Regions from separate parts of the Mycobacterium seoulense genome, predicted to be linked through region 2. Evidence: predicted binding sites of a transcription regulator. Region 2 holds the regulator's gene; the other holds the start of a gene.
What was found. Region 2 encodes LexA, which represses DNA repair genes until DNA is damaged. Its sites were predicted from a motif close to CGAACANNTGTTCG; they were not measured.

Region 1 (3,285 bases), 670 kb from region 2:
ACCGATCGGCGCAACAGCTGCGCCTGCCGGCGCCCCATGTCGAGGGCCTCGGCGGTGCCGAGCCAGAACAGGTCCTCCTCGCCGGGCCGCAGCAGCTGCCGCGCCGTCGAGCCGTCGTCGGCCACAGCCAGGCCGCGCACCACCGCCACCGGCATGGCGGTCAGCTTGCCCTTCACCAGATCGGCCGCCGCCGCCACCTCGTCGGCGACCGCGATCTCGGTGACCACCAGCTCGTTGCCGTGCCGGTCGACGGTCCCCGAATAGCCGTGCAGCACAGCCAGACCCGACGAGCCAACCGCGGCGTCGATCTGGCCGTTGCGCCAGGCGCGGCCCATCGTGTCGGTGACGACCACCGCGACGTCGACGCCGAGGTGCTCTGCCAGCCCGGCGCGCAGCGCCGCGGCGCTGGCGTCCGGGTCGACCGGCAGCAGCGCCAGCTCGTCGCGGCCCACGTTGGATCCGTCCACGCCCGCGGCGGCCTGGATCAGGCCGATGCGGTTCTCGGTGATCAGGGTGCGGCCCTTGCGCGCCAGCACCCGCACCGCCTCGGCGTCGACCAGCTTGCGCCGGAGTTGGTCGCGCTCCTCGGCGTCCTGCGGCGCAGGCACCAGCCGGCCCTCGCACTTGGACACCACCTTGCTGGTCACCACCACCACGTCGCCGTCGCGCAGCCAGGGCGCGGCCGCGGCCAGCGCCGCGGCCAGGTCGTCGCCGGGCCGGAATTCGGGAAGCCCGGGGACGGGCAGGATCTCGATCGCCGCCGCCGAGCCGTGTTCCGTCACGGGTGCACGCCCGCGAGCTCGAGCCCGGCGCGGACCATCTCGGCCGTGGCCTTCGGGTCGGTCATCAACAGGGGCACGGCGGTCACCGCCACGCCGTCGATGTCGGCGTGGTCGCCTTCGTGCACCAGCCAGCAATCCAGGATCCCGGTGCCGCCGCGCGCGCCGTAGTGCCGGCCGACCGCCTCCGCGGTGGATTCCACCCCGATCACCGACAGGCAGGCATCGGCCATGCCGCGCAAGGGTTTTCCGCCGATGATGGGGGAATAGCCGACCACCGGGGCGGTCGCCGAGCGCAACGCGGCGCGGATCCCGGGGACGGCCAGGATGGCGCCGACGCTCACCACCGGGTTGGACGGCGCCAGCAGGATGACGTCCGCGTCGGCGATGGCCGCGACAGCTTCACTTGTGGCGGTGGCCTTTTCGGCGCCGATGAAGGCGAAGCTGTGCGTGGGCACGCCGGCCCGGTAGCGCACCCACCACTCCTGGAAGTGGATCGCCCGCCGGGTGCCGTCGTCGGGATCGGTGATCACCACGTGCGTCTCGCAGCGGTCGTCACTGGCCGGCAGCAACCGGGCGCCGGGTTGCCAGCGATCGCACAGCGCCGTGGTGATCTGCGACAGCGGGTAGCCGGCGCCCAGCATCTGGGTGCGCACCAGGTGGGTGGCGATATCCCGGTCGCCGAGGCCGAACCAGTCCGGCTGCACGCCGTAGCGCGCCAATTCCTCTTTGGCGTGCCAGGTTTCGTCGCGGTGACCCCACCCTCGCTCCGGGTCTACCCCTCCACCTAAGGTGTACATGCAGGTGTCCAAATCCGGGCAGACCCGCAGTCCGTGAATCCAGGCGTCGTCGCCGATGTTGACGATCGCGCTAAGTTCGTGGTTGCCGGGTCCCGCGTCTGGGTGCCGTTGCGTTTCGAACTGCCCCAGCCCGAGCAGCTGTTGAACCCCCAGCAGGAAGCGGGCGCCGCCAACCCCACCGACCAGAACGGTGACCTTCACGTGGACGACAGTACTGCCCGACGACCGTGCGGTGGCGGGCCCGTTACGCGGCCCTTAAGCCTAATCGTGGGCGGTGTGATCGACACGCCGAATGCGCAAAACAACGGAAACGCCGTAATTCGGTCACGAGATGGTATGGAAATGCGCCGAAGTGCTTGACCCGGCTGGTCAACCCGTGTCTAATCACAACAGTGTCATTTCCCGGTTGGCCGGCCGGTTCCGGTGTCGCAGACCGAGATTCGATCACTTGTTCGAATTGTCTGTACACATCAGAAAAGTGGGAACCACTCACTCTCTCAATGAAACTGAGGAGGCGGACGACCGTATGTCTTACGAACATCTTCGAGGAGTCATGGCGAGCACGCCGCACACCCCTATCGGCTCAGCGCCGGTCCGACCCGTTCGGCCGCACCTGACCGTGGTTCCCGATGCGCCAGTCGCATTCGAGCCCGAGCCGATGCTGGCGCCTGTCGCCGACCAATGGCAGGACCGGGCGCTGTGTGCCCAAACCGATCCCGAGGCCTTCTTCCCGGAGAAGGGTGGCTCCACCCGTGAGGCGAAGAAGATCTGCCTCGGGTGCGAGGTACGCCACGAGTGCCTGGAGTACGCCCTCGAGCACGACGAGCGCTTCGGCATCTGGGGCGGCCTGTCCGAGCGCGAGCGCCGCCGCCTCAAGCGCGGCATCATCTAACGCGCCGAAGGCGCCAACGCGCCAGCGCTATTCGTCCTCGATCGTCGGGTCGATGACCGAAGGCTCGACATCGAGGTAGATGGCCACCTGGGCCACCAAGATTTCGTGCAGCAAATCACCGAGTTCGACGGTGTCCTTGGCCCGTCGCTCGATCGGCTTGCGGAACAACACAATTCGCGCCCGCGTGGCGTTGCCGCGGACGTCGACGCCGGCCGGGATCAGGCGCGCGAGCGGGATCGGCCCGTCGGCGATGACCTCCGGCGGCCACTGCACGCTGTCGGGATCCTTGGCCGCGATGCGGGGAATCTCATCGACCGCCACGTCGAGCTCGGCGAGGCGCGACTGCCAGTGCCGCTCGATGGGTTCGTAGGCCTCCAGCACCGCCATGTCGAACCGCTCGGCCCGGCTGCGCCACCCGGGGACCGTCGGCGGCAGCAGTGGGCCGCGCACGTCGCGGCCCCGCCGGGCGGACCGACGGGAAGCGAACCGGCCCTGGGACCGATCCCTCCGCGGGGAGCTGCGCGAATCGCCCACGCGCCGATGGTAACGGTTGAACATCGGGGGCCGGCCGGTTGCGCGTGTCCGGCGCTTCAGCGGCGTTTGTGCACGATAGCCTTTCGGCGTGAACGTTCCCCGTCGCTGTTGCCGGCCCGGGTGTCCGCACTACGCCGTGGCGACCTTGACGTTCGTCTACTCGGACTCGACGGCCGTGGTGGGGCCACTCGCGACCGCGCGGGAGCCGCACTCGTGGGACCTGTGCGTCGGCCACGCCGGCCGGATCACCGCGCCCCGTGGGTGGGATCTCGTGCGCCAC
Region 2 (3,285 bases):
TTTCCCTGCTGAAGGGTTCGGTGACTCCGCTGCGTTTGACCACGGCCAGCACCGCGGTCTCCACGGTGGTGAAACGCCGTCCGCACTCGGGGCACGATCGGCGGCGCCGGATGGCCTGCCCCTCATCGGTTTCCCTCGAGTCGATCACCCGGGAATCGGGATGACGGCAGAACGGGCAATGCATGACCGCTCCTTCGCTGTGCCGACTACCAGGTACCGCAGCACTTCGAGCGTACCCGTGCGGTTACCCGCCCGCGCATACGCGGCCGGTAAGCGGTCCGGCACGGCGGTCGTCAGCCGACCGGGGCGATCAGGGTCTGACCGGCGAGCACACTCGGCGAGTTCATGTCGTTGAGCTCGCGGATCCGGTCGGCCACCTGGCGGGCCGGCGCGTCGGGCGCCACCCGGTGCGCGACGTCCTGCAGCGACTCCCCCGCCTCGACCCGCACGACGGCCAGCCGGTCGGGCACGTGCGCGGCCGAACTCCCGGAGTCGCCGTTGAGCACCTGACCGACGTTGCCGACGAGGCCCAGCCACAGGGTGATCGCACCGGCGGCCAGCGCCAGCCAGACGGTGGTGGCCACCGTGACGGGGCGCTTGCGGTGGGGCGCGGCCGACATCGCGACGCCGGTGCGGTGGTAGCGCATGGGCGCGCCGGCCGGTCGTGAGGGGACGGGGCGGCGCGAGCGGGCCAGCACGTCCCGGCCGTAGCCAAGGCCCTGGACCGGTCCGTTGACCGGACGCCGGGGGCTGCCGGCGCGCGGCGCCAGCGTGTGGATGGTTGTCATCTGCGTTCCTCCGGTCAACTAAATTCGCTCAGCTGTTCGACTGTATCGCTCGTGTGTTCGATATCCGAACATGTGAGCGAAGCGTGTCGCACGAGTCGAACGCTAGACCACGCCACCGACAAGTCCGTGGCCGCCAGAGCTGACATGCGGCTGAAATACCCGATCCACCGAAGAGTTACACCTTTGTGATTAACGATGTCGATGGGCGATTCCATCCCCCGTCCGCCACCGCGACACGCTAGTCGAACACATGTTTGATTCTTGGGCGCTGTGGGGCTACATTCAGTGCCATGAGCGACAGCAACGACACCTCATCGGCCGGCGCGGGCGGTCGACTGCACGCCGTCGATTCATCACTGACCGAACGGCAACGCACCATCTTGAACGTCATTCGCGCGTCGGTCACCAGCCGTGGCTACCCGCCGAGCATCCGGGAGATCGGCGACGCGGTGGGCCTGACGTCGACATCGTCGGTGGCTCATCAACTGCGCACGCTGGAACGCAAGGGATACCTGCGTCGCGACCCGAACCGCCCACGGGCGGTCGACGTCCGCGGCGCCGATGACGGCGCGGCGGCGCCGGCCACCGATGTCGCCGGGTCGGACGCCCTGCCGGAGCCGATATTCGTCCCGGTCCTGGGGCGCATCGCGGCCGGCGGCCCCATCCTCGCCGAGGAAGCCGTCGAGGACGTTTTCCCGCTGCCGCGCGAGCTGGTCGGCGAGGGCACGCTGTTCCTGCTCAAAGTCGTCGGCGACTCCATGGTCGAGGCGGCGATCTGCGACGGCGACTGGGTGGTGGTGCGACAGCAGAACGTCGCCGACAACGGCGACATCGTCGCGGCCATGATCGACGGGGAAGCCACCGTGAAGACGTTCAAGCGGGCGGGCGGTCAGGTGTGGCTGATGCCGCACAACCCCGCGTTCGACCCCATTCCCGGCAATGACGCGACCGTGCTCGGCAAGGTCGTCACGGTGATCCGCAAGGTCTAGCCCCGTCGCGCGGTTCCGCCCGGCTCAGTCCGCCTTGACGAAGCCGTTGGCCTGCGCCACTTCCTCACTGGACAGCCAGATTTCGGCGAGCGTGTCGTGATAGAGCTCGCTGCCCGGCGTGTAGTACAGCCCGAAGCGGGCGCTCGCCTTGATCGGGTATCCGTCGGGCGCCTGGTAGGGATCGTCGAGCGGCAGGTGGATGGTCGGGCGCCCGGCCGGGCCGGCCCCCGCGCTGTCTTCGTCGTCCGCGGCCGCGTGCCGCCCGCCGCGCTGCTCGGATGCGACGACCGCCGGCGCGACGGCCTCCGGAGCGGCGGCCTCGGCCTCGGCAATGTCCGCGGGGACGTGCGGTACCGCGACGTCCGGGTACTCGGCCTCGGGTGGGGCGGCATCGGCTGCACCGCCGTCGAATCCGGCGTCCGCGGGCGCGTGCGGCACCGCGACTTCCTCGGCCTCCAGGTATTCGTCGTCGGCGTGGTCGGTGTCGCGGTAGGCGGGCTCATGCTCATCGCCGGCGTACTCGGCGCCGGCATAGTCGGCGTCGGCGTAATTCGCATCGGCGTATTCGGACTCGCCGTATTCGGCTTCGCCGCGTTCAGGTTCGGCGTATTCGGCTTCGCCGTATTCGGCTTCGCCGTATTCGGCTTCGGTTTCGGGGTAGCCGGCCTCCGACAGGTCCGCAGGCGTGACGACGGAGAAGGAGTCGGTGTCCACCGCGTCGGGGTCCTCCTGCTCGCCCGCGAATGGACCCTCGTCCGCGCCGCCGCGCCGCCAGCTGACCCGCCCGGCGGCCTCGGCTTCGGGGGCTCCCGGCTGGTGGCCGAACTGTTCGGTGGTGACGTCCTCGTGCCCCCAATGCTGGTCGCCCACGGCGTCGTAGCCGCCGGCGAGGTCGGGGTGCGGCTCGTAGCCGGCACCCTCCTGCGCGGCACGACGCCGACGCCATCCGAAGGCCAGCAGCCCCGCCAGGACGATCAGCACGACCACCGGAATGACGGCCAGCAGCCACCACGACTGCCACGTGAACTTCTTGGGATGGGCGGGCGTCGCCGAATTGCTCGGCTGGTTCTGGCCCGACACCTGCAGGCCGGAGAGCAGCGGCGCGAGGTTGGCCGGCTCCGTGCTGAACGTGTTCTTCGCCCGGTTCCAGGAGATCTTGCCGCCGGCGAACTGCTGGGAGACGACGTCGCCGTCGACGGCCTGGTCGCCGACGGGAGCGCCCAGCTTGCCGGCCGGCCCGCGGAGCTTGTCCCACGCCGCCTTCATGGCCCCGCGCACCACGAACGCGCCGTGCTCCGAAGTCCAGAAGATCACCGGCTTGTCGGCGCCGGAGAAGGTGACGACGCGGCTGGACGGGATGCCGCCGTCGGACTCGGTGGCGGTGGGGAAACCCAGGTCGCTGCCGGCGGGTCCGCCCAGCGACTCGTACTTGGCCAGGATGTTGCTTTCGACGGCGTTGGCGCCGGTGGCCGGGCTGAAGTACACCTTTCCGTTGGCGAAGTCCTGGG

Region 1: cofD (2-phospho-L-lactate transferase) is a predicted target of LexA. The motif match lies at 2,021-2,034, and genes of this name have one in related genera.

Annotation. Positions count from the first base shown of each region.
Region 1 covers NZ_AP022582.1:5,467,420-5,470,704, forward strand. The annotation lists gene G6N37_RS25475 (coenzyme F420-0:L-glutamate ligase) at 1-782, opposite strand, end outside; gene cofD (2-phospho-L-lactate transferase) at 779-1,780, opposite strand; gene G6N37_RS25485 (WhiB family transcriptional regulator) at 2,133-2,471, shown strand; gene G6N37_RS25490 (metallopeptidase family protein) at 2,499-2,921, opposite strand; gene G6N37_RS25495 (DUF3499 domain-containing protein) at 3,094-3,285, shown strand, end outside.
Region 2 covers NZ_AP022582.1:609,305-612,589, reverse strand. The annotation lists gene nrdR (transcriptional regulator NrdR) at 1-184, opposite strand, end outside; gene G6N37_RS03025 (LysM peptidoglycan-binding domain-containing protein) at 294-788, opposite strand; gene lexA (transcriptional repressor LexA) at 1,079-1,777, shown strand; gene G6N37_RS03015 (LGFP repeat-containing protein) at 1,802-3,285, opposite strand, start outside.